Regions from separate parts of the Rossellomorea sp. KS-H15a genome, predicted to be linked through region 3. Evidence: riboswitches for the same ligand, from Rfam matches in the RefSeq annotation. Region 3 holds a riboswitch; each other region holds the start of a gene.
The links. Region 3 has a riboswitch for S-adenosylmethionine ahead of M1J35_RS03805 (Na+/H+ antiporter NhaC family protein). Riboswitches for the same ligand answer to the same signal wherever they lie in the genome.
Positions count from the first base shown of each region.

Region 1 (4,291 bases), 2.0 Mb from region 3:
CCTGTCCAACAACCCGTTTGGAAAATCCTTATCGTTGAATGCCATCAGGAAAATAAATGTCATTCTCGGAATCGAAGGATTTCCTGAATTTTCATTTGTTGATATATTAAAAGATATTATATTTCCTATCTTTAGAAAAGAGACGAAGTTTTATGAAATAACAGGTGGGAATGACCGATTGCCGTATTCATTAATGGGTGAGCTACAGTCCAATATTTTCATGAATCAAAAAGTGACCCGTATCATTCAGTCTAAATCGGGTGTCGTCGTTCAAACGATTAACCCCTTGGATGGGACGTATAGGGAGTATCAAGCTGACTATGTGATTGTCACTGTTCCTTTTACCGTTTTTCAATTTATTGATGTCGTCCCATATAAATCGATTTCTTTCAAAAAATGGCAGGCGATCCGTGAAGTGACCAATATTCCATCTGTAAAAATCGGTATCGAGTTCAGAAGTCGTTTTTGGGAGGAAATGAATTACGGAAACATTGTATCCGATCTTCCCACCCGATTTACTTATATGCCAAGTCATGACATAGGGAGCAACAAACCTGGTGTGATGCTGGCAAGCTACAGTTGGGGTCAAAACGCTCTCTTATGGAATAGTAAATCGAAGGAAGCAATCATTTCAGAAGTGTTGAAGGATCTTTCCAGGGTTTATGGAAATCGGGTTTATACAGAACTACTGAATTATTTTGTTTATAATTGGAGCAGAAATCCTTTCTCGGCAGGATGTTTCACTCTATATACACCTGGTCAGGCAGCTGACATCGGGGATTATGTCCGTACACCCGAAGGCAGGATCCATTTTGCAGGGGAACACACCTCTTCTTTTCATGGTTGGATAGAAGGTGCGGTGGAATCCGGTATAAGGGCTGCATATGAAGTGAATGGGCGATAAACCAAAGACGCATCTCATCATGCGTTTTGTTTACGTTCAGGTCGTTTTTAGAAAAATGATTTTCCATTTGTGTCCTGTCCTATAGGAAATCAGACCGAATCCTGAAAAAACCTTCTACTCTATCGACACTCTGCATAAAGTTAACTATTAAATACTTTATATAGGGGTACTGATGATGTCGTATAAGTCTCGAAATAATAATAGCTTAGTCCCGCTAGTATTCGTATCTATGAAAGCCGTCATCCGGGTAGTATTGATAGGGATCATCATGATGTATGTCATGGTATGGCTGATTTCGTCGACGGCCATTAAATTGAGGGTGGACAGCCTTTTCTATACTTCGGTATCAGAGCTTGTACCGAAAGAGACATTCCTTATGCTTCTGTCACAGGAAATGACAGGTCTGCGCATCGAGAATAAAGAGGCCATGAATACCGACTTTGATTGGTTGGAAAGCGTTACGAATGTATCACTGCTTGACCCAAGGAGTCTATTTGGACGAGAAATCCCTGGAATAGAAAATTATCATACGCATATAGCCGTTGCCGGTAAAGGGACGGACATTACCAATTTACCTAATGAGTCGCCAGCTCCAACGGAGGACCAGCTGAAGGATCAGGAAATCGATCAGAACCAAGTCGATCAAGCCAATCATAACTCAGGTGACGGTGTGCAGGAGATTGAAGAAAAGTCTGTGTTCATTTATCACTCCCACAGCTGGGAAGCCTTTAGCCCTCTAATTAAAAACAACGATTCAAAAGATCCGGCCAGTACGAATGAAAAGGTCAATGTCATTGCGGTTGGTTCAAAATTGAAACAGGAACTCGAATCACGAGGAATCGGGGCAGTGCAAGACAAGACAGATGTAAACCAAGCATTGAAAAACAAATCATGGACCTATTTTGAATCCTATAAGCTGACAAGGGGATTGGTTCAAGAAGCCCTTGCACAAGATGACGATTTAACCTATTTAATAGATATTCACCGGGACTCCCAACCCCGAAATATTACGACCAAAACGATCAATGGCAAGGACTATGCACGCCTATTTTTCATCGTAGGGAAAGAAAATAAGAATTTTGAAAAGAATCTCAAAATCGCGAAAGAATTAAATGCTAAATTAGAAGAGAAGTACCCTGGAATCAGCAGGGGGGTATTCGTTAAAACAAAAGCAGAAGGAAATGGGGTCTACAATCAGGATCTAACAGAAAGGGCGATGCTCCTTGAGTTTGGCGGAGTGGAAAATAACTTAGTGGAATTATATAATTCCACCGAAGCATTTGCGGAAATCTTTGCAGCTTATTATAAGAAGGATGCAGTTGAGGTAAACGCTCAATAACTATTGAAATGACGTGAGCCATAGGCCCGCGTCATTTTATTGTTTGGCCATTTCCGAAAAGATAAACCAGGCTTCTAACTGGTTAACTTCGTGCAATTTTTCCAGTGAATAGAGCCGACATCACTATGCGGATGGCAATCCTTCTGAATATAGTGATACTCATCCTCAAGTTCTCTAAGTGTCAGCTCGAATAATTGTTTATTTCCTTTTTTGAAAATGTTATGGACGACCAATTTGTTAATTAACTCATTTCTTCTTTTATTAATTGCTTCCTGGAGATTTTCTCCCATTATGATCACTCCTCTTATAATATGAATAAACAGAGAAAGAGACTTTTTCATGTAAAAAAGCCTACTTCCTAGTAAGATAAGAAGAAGGCTTTAACGGAAAAAACTTCAACTTATCTTTCAAGCTTGACGCTTGTGGATTTAGCACAGTGTTCTAGAAATTAGAATCTGTTGCTGAGGTATCATCGGGCCAGTCCCTCTACCTCTCTGGATAAGTGGCTATGTGGTTATCAGAATTCTATTATATGTTATATCAAACTATTCCTAGTTGTCAACTTTGAATTAAGCGTGGCACCAGGATCAAAAAATGATGTCCTTATTCTAATTACATATCATATTCCTTTTTCAGACACAGTTTCTTTTTCTAATCTGCCTAAAACATGATAATCTGTATACATACACGTAATTAATGGAGTGAATGGTATGAAGAAAGTGGTTATCGTAGGTGGGGGCATTACAGGCTTAACGGCTCTCTATAATCTGCAAAAGATATCCAGGGAACAAAATCTGGATATTGAGTTAGTATTAATTGAACGGGATCAACAGCTCGGTGGTAAGATCAGGACGATAACGGAAGGTGACTTTATTATGGAAGCTGGTGCAGATTCCATTGTAGCCCGTAATGAGGGAGTACTTCCATTGGTCAATGACCTTCAACTTCAAAACGAACTGGTCTATAACGAAACAGGAACATCTTACATATACACAAATGGTGAACTGCATAGAATACCTCCAGATACAATCTTCGGTATTCCCATGAGCATAGAAGCACTTAATGAAAGCACTCTGATTTCTGAAGCCGGAAAGAAAGCGGCCCTTCTGGACCTGGAGACGAAAAATACTGTATTCACGAAGGAAAGCTCCATCGGAGAATTTCTGGAAGCATTCCTCGGGAAAGAACTAGTGGAAAATCAGATCGCACCTGTATTATCAGGGGTGTATTCTGGGAACTTGTATAAGCTGACCATGGCCTCGACTCTACCATATCTTCTGGATTATAAAAATGAGTATGGGAGCATCATCCAAGGATTATCTGCAAACAAGCAGAAATTCAAGGGATCTTCCAATAAAAAGTTCATTTCCTTTAGGCATGGATTATCCACCATTATCGACCGTCTGGAAGAAGAGTGCGGTGATGCGACGATCCTAAAAGGAACAGCGACAACAAATCTCCAAATGAGTGCTGACAAATATGAGCTCACGTTAAAAGGACATGAAAGCATTCAAGCAGATGCTGTCATTTTTGCGACACCTCATGATGTGACTCAACAGATTTTAAATCGTGCAACATTAAATGAAGATTTTAATACCCTAAGGAACTCTTCCTTGATCTCCATCTATCTGGGTTTTAATGTTCCTGACGAGGAGCTCCCGGCTGATGGTACAGGGTTTATTGTTTCTAAAGGCAGCGAAGTGAAGTGCGATGCATGTACATGGACGAGCCGTAAATGGAAACACACATCCCGAAATCATAATCTTCTGGTAAGACTTTTTTATAAGAGCTCGAATGCTCATTACGGGCAGTTAAAGCATTTAGAAGAGGACGAACTGACAAAAGTGGCACTGGACGATATTAAGAAGAGCGTCGGAATCAATGCGGATCCCATTTCAGTGGAGGTGACCAATTGGAAAGATTTAATGCCGAATTATCATCTTTCGCATAATCAGGCCGTGCAGGCTTTGGAGAAGGTGATCACAACTGAAATGCCAAGAGTGAAACTGGCCGGAGCCTCCTACTACGGCGTGGGGATAGGCGCCTGT
Region 1 is NZ_CP096886.1:2,712,034-2,716,324, forward strand. Features, by position in the region: gene M1J35_RS13720 (flavin monoamine oxidase family protein) at 1-904, shown strand, start outside; gene spoIIP (stage II sporulation protein P) at 1,077-2,243, shown strand; gene M1J35_RS13730 (Fur-regulated basic protein FbpA) at 2,318-2,533, opposite strand; SAM riboswitch class I at 2,641-2,748, opposite strand; gene M1J35_RS13735 (protoporphyrinogen oxidase) at 2,954-4,291, shown strand, end outside.
Region 1: another riboswitch for S-adenosylmethionine. It lies ahead of M1J35_RS13730 (Fur-regulated basic protein FbpA); the one in region 3 lies ahead of M1J35_RS03805 (Na+/H+ antiporter NhaC family protein).

Region 2 (4,291 bases), 1.8 Mb from region 3:
AGTCATTTGATCGCGGATATGAAGTTTCTCCCTTTTAATAAGAGAGGCATAAAGCTCTTCCTTCCTCTTTCGTCAAAAGAAATGTAAAAATGTGTTTATACCTACTTGACCATTATTTACCTATACATTAAAATAATGGGAACACAATAAATGGTTAATTGCGATGAAGAAGAAGAGTAGACGATCGAAACATTTAAGAGAGCTGATGGATGGTGAGAATCAGTATGGGGAATCGTTGAATGGGCTTTTGAGCATCCAGGCTGAAATAAAGTAGGTTTGGCGGAAGGTCTCACCGATAAAAGGGACGATGTATAGAACGTGACTTCTGTACAGATGAGTGCGTTTACTGAAGTGTAAGCGAATGAAGGTGGCACCACGGGTTTCCCGTCCTTTTTTAGAGGACGGGAAGCCCTTTTTGTGTTTTCTGATTATTTTTCAACGGAGGGTATGATGGGGATGAAAAAACAAGTTCTGACTGGTATCAAGCCAACTGGCCGTATACATTTGGGGAATTATATTGGGGCGATTAAACCGGCATTGGGATTGGCGGAGAACCAATCATATAACACTGCTTATTTTGTTGCGGATTATCATGGTTTAACAAAAATCCATGATCCCATTGAAATGAAGGAGCTTTCATATGGGGTGGCGGCAGCGTGGTTAGCGTTAGGGTTGAATCCTGATTCAGCGATTTTTTACCGTCAATCTGATGTGCCTGAAATCTTTGAGCTGAGCTGGATCCTTTCTTGTTTTGCACCAAAAGGATTATTAAACCGGTCTCACGCATATAAATCAATGGTTGAAGAAAATAAAGAAAGCGGCAGAAATGTTGATGCTGGAGTCAATATGGGATTATTTACGTATCCCATTTTAATGGCTGCGGATATCCTCCTTTTCCAAACCGAGTTGGTCCCTGTCGGAAAAGATCAAATACAGCATGTGGAAATTGCCAGAGACATAGCTGAAAGCTTTAACAATCAATATGGAGAAACATTTGTCATCCCTGAATACGTCATCCAGGAAGAAACGGCCGTTCTACCGGGACTGGACGGCCGCAAGATGAGTAAAAGTTATAATAACACCATTCCTTTATTTGAAGAACCAAAAAAGCTTCAAAAATTGATCAATAAAATCAAAACGGATTCTTCACTTCCTGAAGAGCCTAAGGATCCTGACGATTCAATCATTTTTGGTCTTTACAAAGAATTTGCAACCACTGATCAATCGGAAGAAATGAGAAGGAGATTTCAACAAGGAATAGGCTGGGGGGAAGCGAAGAAAGAACTTTTCGACGTAATGAATTCATTCATCGAAGTACCAAGGTCGGAATATGAAGACCTATTGAACAATCGGGATAGACTGGATGCCATCTTACTGAATGGAGCCATAAAAGCACGAAAAAAAACAATCCCATTCATGAAAGAGATTAAAAGGAAAATAGGAATGTATCATTGAAATAGAATAAAATGATCATGATGTTTTTCAGATAATTCATAATTGTCATTGACATTTCTATGTCTTTGTTATAAGTTATGAGAAAGCATTTTAACAATTTCATATTGTTTCTTATCAAGAGAGGTAGAGGGACTGGCCCGAAGACACCTCAGCAACCAGCCACAGTAACAGGTATGGTGCTAATTCCAGCAAGTTGATGTCAACTTGGGCGATAAGAGGGAGAACGAACGTATAAAACCTTCTTATTTTCATAAGAAGGTTTTTTGTTTTTTCCCCTTTTCATTTTCTAGGGACGAAAAGGAGAGAAGGATGTTGAAAAAACATATTGATACTTTGCTTGTCCAGGCAGGCAATCGGAAGGATTCAGCTACTGGTGCCGTAAGTCTGCCCATTCATTTATCGACAGCATATGAACATAGAGGAATCGGTGAATCAACCGGTTATGATTATACGAGAACAGGAAACCCAACCAGGGCGACCCTTGAAGAACTACTGGCTCAATTGGAAGAGGGGCATAGAGGATTTGCATTCAGTTCGGGAATGGCTGCGATTCAGGCAATTCTGGGTTTATTCTCAAGTGGGGATGAATTGATTGTATCGAAGGATCTTTACGGAGGAAGCTACCGCTTATTCGTTCAGTATGAAGCCCAATATAATATCAAATTTCATTTTGTTGATACAAGTGATACTCATTCTATAGAAGAGCACATATCGAAGAGGACGAAGGCTATTTTTCTTGAAACACCAACCAATCCATTAATGAATGAAGCAAATATTTCTGAGGTCGCAGCCATTTCAAAGGCGAGTGGATTACTTTTAATCGTCGATAATACCTTTTATACACCAGTTCTGCAAAAACCGCTCAAAGAGGGAGCAGACCTGGTCATTCACAGCGCTACCAAATACTTAGGGGGCCATAATGACGTTCTGGCCGGAGTTGTCATAGTCAACACAGAGGACTTGGCTGAAAGGATCTATACGATTCAAAATTCAATCGGCGCAGTCCTTGCACCATTTGATTGTTGGCTCTTAATAAGAGGGTTGAAGACCCTTAGTCTAAGAATGGCCCAGCATGAAAAGAATGCACGAAAATTAGCCCAGTATCTTAAAGGGCATGACTGTGTAGCGGACGTCTTATATCCCGGGAAAGGGGGCATGCTTTCCTTTCGCATTGCCAAGGAAGAATGGATCGGTCCATTCCTCCAACATCTAAAGGTTATAACGTTTGCTGAAAGTTTAGGAGGGGTTGAAAGCTTTATCACCTATCCTGCCACCCAGACCCATGCCGACATTCCTGAAGAAGAACGAAATAGACTTGGCATCTGTAACAGATTGCTCAGGTTTTCCGTAGGAATAGAATTTATCGACGACCTGATCGAAGACTTGGAGAATGTTTTTCAACAATTGGAAAAAGAGGTGTTAACGTATGAGTAAAAAACCATTTTCACTTCAGACGTCACTCATCCATTCCCGCGGATTTGATAAAGAGACAGGAGCTGTTTCTACGCCGATTCATCATGCTACAACCTTTCATCAACAGGATTTTGATCAGTATGGTACGTATGACTACAGCCGTTCGGGGAATCCAACAAGGGAAACAGTCGAAGAAACGATAGCGGAATTAGAAGGCGGGGTAAGGGGTTTTGCCTTTTCATCCGGTATGGCTGCCATCTCAACAAGCTTTCTATTATTGTCGAGTGGGGATCACGTACTCGTCTCGGAGGAAGTATATGGGGGGACATACAGGATGATCACGGAAGTCCTTACTAAATTTGATATAGAATACTCTTTTGTGAATATGAAAGATCTTCATGAGGTGGCTTGTGCAATTAAGCACAATACGAAGGTGATTTATATGGAAACCCCGTCGAACCCCTTATTGAATATCACCGATATTGAAGGGGTCGTAAAGCTTGCCAAGGCAAATGACTGCTTAACATTTCTGGATAATACATTCATGACGCCATTGCTGCAAAGGCCAATCAGTCTAGGAGTGGATGTTGTCCTGCACAGTGCAACGAAGTTTCTTGCCGGACATAGTGACGTCTTAGCAGGACTTGCGGTAACGGGAGATGAAGAGATTGCGGGGAAACTTGCTTTCCTGCAGAATTCGTTTGGGGCGGTACTCGGGGTACAGGATTGCTGGCTGCTCTTAAGGGGGCTGAAAACATTGCATGTCCGATTGAAGGAATCATCGGAGTCAGCTTATAAGATTGCAAGCTTCCTAGAAGGCAGAAAGGAAGTAGAAGAAGTGTATTACCCGGGCTTGAGCTATCATCCCGGTCGTGAAATTCAAGTCCGGCAGGCAGAGGGTCCCGGGGCAGTACTATCCTTCCGGTTAAAAGGGGAAGAGGAAGTGAAGCAACTCATCAAACATGTAAACATTCCTGTATTCGCCGTCAGTTTAGGAGCTGTCGAATCGATTCTATCCTATCCATCAAGAATGTCACATGCTTCCATGCCTAAGGCTGAAAGAGAGAGAAGAGGGATTACAGATGGGTTATTGCGCTTATCCGTTGGTCTTGAAAACGCGGATGAATTAATAAAGGATCTTCAAAATGGTTTAGATAGTATACAAAAAATCAATCGAAACAACGTGATCAATTTGTAAAGGGGGAGGATGGGGCATGATGCCATTGCTGGAGGCATTGAAAGAGAGAATCTTGATTGCAGATGGAGCGATCGGAACATTGTTGTATTCATATGGAGTGGACAGATGCTTTGAAGAACTGAATCTTTCTCACCCAAATGAAGTGTTGAAAGTCCATAAAGAGTATATCGATGCCGGAGCCGATATCATACAGACCAATACGTACGGGGCCAATTATCAAAAGCT
Region 2 is NZ_CP096886.1:2,583,558-2,587,848, forward strand. Features, by position in the region: gene M1J35_RS13125 (metal-dependent hydrolase) at 1-87, shown strand, start outside; T-box leader at 155-395, shown strand; gene M1J35_RS13130 (tryptophan--tRNA ligase) at 457-1,455, shown strand; SAM riboswitch class I at 1,564-1,673, shown strand; gene M1J35_RS13135 (methionine biosynthesis PLP-dependent protein) at 1,765-2,889, shown strand; gene metC (cystathionine beta-lyase) at 2,882-4,066, shown strand; gene M1J35_RS13145 (bifunctional homocysteine S-methyltransferase/methylenetetrahydrofolate reductase) at 4,086-4,291, shown strand, end outside.
Region 2: another riboswitch for S-adenosylmethionine. It lies ahead of M1J35_RS13135 (methionine biosynthesis PLP-dependent protein); the one in region 3 lies ahead of M1J35_RS03805 (Na+/H+ antiporter NhaC family protein).

Region 3 (4,291 bases):
ATTGGATCGTGATGATGCAACCATCGCGATCGGGCATGTGGGGGTTACAGGCATGAAGGTTGCCACCATGTTAAAAGAATTTCTTCCCCTTTATGAGAAAAAAGCGTCGATCGTACCACTATCCGACCTCATACCGGAATATCATTTGATTGATGAGAGCATGCCTTGATGGTGTGCTTTTTCACAAATATTAGTAAAAATTCGGTTAACTTGATGCTTAATTTTTTGAGGAAAGGAAACTCTCCTTTATAATCAGTATGTAAGAAGGAGATGATTCGAAATGGATTATGCAATCGTGACAGGAGCAACAAGGGGATTAGGGGAGTCCGTCGCCAGGCTCTTTATTGAAAAAGGCATCGGTATTCTCAATATATCCCGTTCGGATAATGACAGCTTACAAAAGCTTGCACGGGAAAAAGAAGTGTCGTATGAATTCTTTCCCTGTGATCTATCTCAATCGGGACAAACAGAAGCGGTGTTCCGCGAAGTAGGGGCAAAGGTATTTGGATCTGGAGCCAAGAAGATATATGTCGTTCAAAATGCAGGCGTGGTGACACCGATCAATACGTCGGGTGAAGTGGAAAATGAAGCAATGGAAACGAGTGTCCACGTCAATCTACTTTCACCTATGATCGCCACCAATGAATTGCTCAAGGCAGCAAAAGGCTCTGAATCGAAGATGATCATGGTCAACATCAGTTCAGGAGCGGGAAGTCGTCCCGTTTATGGCTGGAGTACGTATTGTGCGACTAAGGCGGGAGTCAATATGCTGACTGAAACGGTCAGCCTTGAGCTCTCCAACACACATAGCCGTCATCAGGTCATCGCTTTCAGTCCGGGAGTGATGGATACGGATATGCAGGGGGAAATCCGCTCGTCCTCCAAAGAAGCGTTTGCCGAGGTTGAGTCGTTCCAGCGCTACAAAGAAGAGGGGATGCTGCGCAGCACGGACACGGTAGCGGATGCACTGGTGGCTCTCATAACCAAAACCGATATTGAAAGTGGTAAACTGTATCATGTGAATGATTTGTTATAAGAAGGGAGCAGACTCCGGAAATCGGGGTCTGCTTTTTTAAGGGTGCTTGAATAACCCAGACACAAAAAAGAGACAAACCCATACGGATTTGTCTCTTTTCCAACGTATTAAGAAGAACGGACCGGATCTCCACCAGCAGCGGTTCTCCGTGTGAACTTCGGAAGGGCGAATTGAATCGCAATCAGTCCGCAAACGGCAATCAGGACAGGGTAGAAGGCATAAGGGATGATGCTGATAGGTGATATGCCGGCTACTTCCGCCACTAACAGTGCCTGTGCACCGTATGGGATCAACCCTTGAACGGCACAAGAGAAAATATCGAGGATACTGGCTGACTTACGGGAATCTACGCCATACTGATCGCTAAGCGTTTTGGCCAGTGGTCCTGCGATGATAATGGAAATTGTGTTATTGGCTGTGCAAAGATTCGTCGAACTGACCAAGCCTGCTGTTGCAAGTTGTGCTCCCTGAGGAGATTTAATCTTACGTGTGGCATGGTAAAGGATCGCTTGAATCCCTCCATTATGACGAATCAGTTCGACGACTCCGCCGATCAGGATGGAAAGGATCACAATCTCTGCCATGCCCGTCATCCCGTCGGCTACACTACCAAAGTAACTCGATGGGGTAAAGCTTCCATCCGTAAATCCGATAACCCCTGCCAACACAATCCCGCCGATTAAAACGACAAATACGTTCAATCCTGCAAGGGCCCCAATGATGACTCCGAGGTAAGGGATGATTTTAACCCAGTCGAAGCTTCCTGCGTCAACGGAGGATGGAGTTCCCATCGTAAGGACAAAAAGGATGACCATCGTGATGATAGCTGCGGGTAAGACAATGAAGAAGTTCACTTTGAACTTGTCCTTCATTTCGGTTTTCTGTGTGCGTACGGCTGCAATCGTTGTATCCGAGATGAACGATAAATTATCCCCGAACATCGCTCCCCCAATGACGGTGGCCATAGCAAGGGGCATAGAAATGTCGGTTCCTGAGCTGATGCCCACTCCAATCGGGGCAAGTGCTGCAATCGTCCCCATTGATGTCCCCATTGATAGGGAAATGAAAGCGGCGATGATGAATAATCCAACAATGATCAGATTACCAGGAAGCACGGATAGGGCAAAATTGACGGTTGAATCAACGGCGCCCATCTTTTCTGCTACACCGGAAAACGCACCGGCTAATAAGAAGATAAAGACCATAATCATAATGTCCGGGTGCCCGGCACCTTTTGCGAACCGTTCAACCTTAGAGGTTAACGACTCTTTCCGATTCATCGCAAGGGCTACAATGGAGGCAATGATGATGGATACCAGTACAGGGAATGCATAAAAATCTCCTGAAAGGATCCCCGCTCCAAGGAACAGTGAAACAAATATGATCAAGGGCAATAAAGCCAGTAAATTACCTTTTTCTTGGTTCATGTCAAACACTCCTTTATCGTGTGAAATCAAATAAAAAACCTCTTCCAGTATAAGAAGAGGTTTCATTCAAACGAAACACTCCTCTTATCTTTCAAGCATTACGCTTGCTGGATGTGGCACAGCACTCATCATGAGTCCGCTGCCGAGACATCACAGGGCCAGTCCCTCCGTCTCTCTGGATAAGAAGATATGTTATTCAGTTCATTTAAAATATACTTCCATACTTTAAAGGGTTTAATCGAAAAAGTCAAACGGTAATTTATTGGAAATATACATGCAGGGCATGACTGCCACAGCTGGATCAAACGAAAGCGGAGGGAGGTCGCCGTAGCAAGGCATGCATCATAAAACGGGGGAGTTTATCCATAAAAAGGCATAATTTCATAGACAATTGAACGGTCAAGGTCTACTATAAGATAGACAAAAAACATCTTGGGGGATACGGTAGTGGAAAGAAATGTGCGAAATCAAATTTTTACGTTACAAGGGTTTTATCTATTGACCTTCTTCGGGGTTGGAAGTTTATATCCTTTACTCAGTGTATATTTAAGTGAAAGTGTGGGGTTAAATGGATATCAAATCGGAACCATCATGTCTGTCGGCCCGATCATGATGATTTTCTTCCAGCCGATATGGGGGATGGTCAGTGACACAACCAATAAGCCCACCGTCGTGTTAGGATTAACCTCCTTAGTTGCAGGGATCTTTGCTCTTGGTTATTTATTCATGGATGTTTACTATGGACTATTGGTGGTCGCGATTTTAGTTGCGATCTTCCAAAGTGCCATCATTCCCGTGTCTGACAGCATCAGCTTGAAGTATACAAGTAAAGTCGGTTATAACTACGGAAATATTCGTCTGTTCGGCTCATTAGGATTCGGGATTGCCGTGTTCGTCATGGGGAGGCTTTCGGAAGGATTCATCGGACCGACAATCATTTTCTACTCCTTCTTTATCTGTCTGGTCCTATCCGGCTTCCTATCCTTCCGTTTTCCTAAAGAGAGAGCGGCAGCTAAGCTTGATCTAAAAGCCGGGATGAAGGAATTATTCACGATGAAGAAGTTTCTGATCTTCCTGGCCGTCACGTTCCTGGTGTTCGGCCCAAATTTAGCCAATAACGTGTATTTCGGATTATTCGTAGAAGATTCAGGTGGTACGTACGCCGGAATCGGTCTCGCATTTCTGATTGCCGTCCTATCAGAAGTACCGTTTATGAGAATCGCGGGAGGGTGGATTGATAAGTTCGGTCTCTTGACCGTAGCGGCGCTGGCAGGTGCTGCATCCATGATCCGCTGGTTATTTTACTTCACAGAACCAAGTCTATGGCTGGTCTATTCCTCAGCGGTGATGCAGGGGCTTGCCATCGGATTATTCATTCCTGCGGGGCTACGCTACATCAAAGAAATCACGCCGGCACATATTACAGCTACTGCCGTCACCGTCTATTCCGCCATCGGAAATGGTCTCGGGAATTGGTTCAGTACCTTCGTGGGAGGTTTTATCTATGAAACCTATTCCATCTACACGGTATACCTCTTCTTCGCAGTCCTGTCACTCCTAGGCATCTTTCTCTGCTTCGTCCTAATGAAAGAAGAAAAGAAGAAGGCATTAGCTTACTAAAAAACAGGCATCCGCTACCCACGGATGCCTGTTTTTTATATAAAATTAATAAAAGGAAGGATTTTCCTTATGGAATGTAAAAGTATATATAGAGAAATGATTTTACCTTGAAAGTGTTTATCTTGAAGGGCACTGCTAAACAAGTCTTTAAACTTCACTTTGACGCTGATTGTAGCGGAAGGTGCTCAACTCACGCCCCGCGGAAAGC
Region 3 is NZ_CP096886.1:754,033-758,323, forward strand. Features, by position in the region: gene M1J35_RS03795 (divergent polysaccharide deacetylase family protein) at 1-169, shown strand, start outside; gene M1J35_RS03800 ((S)-benzoin forming benzil reductase) at 281-1,036, shown strand; gene M1J35_RS03805 (Na+/H+ antiporter NhaC family protein) at 1,144-2,463, opposite strand; SAM riboswitch class I at 2,545-2,649, opposite strand; gene M1J35_RS03810 (MFS transporter) at 2,923-4,083, shown strand.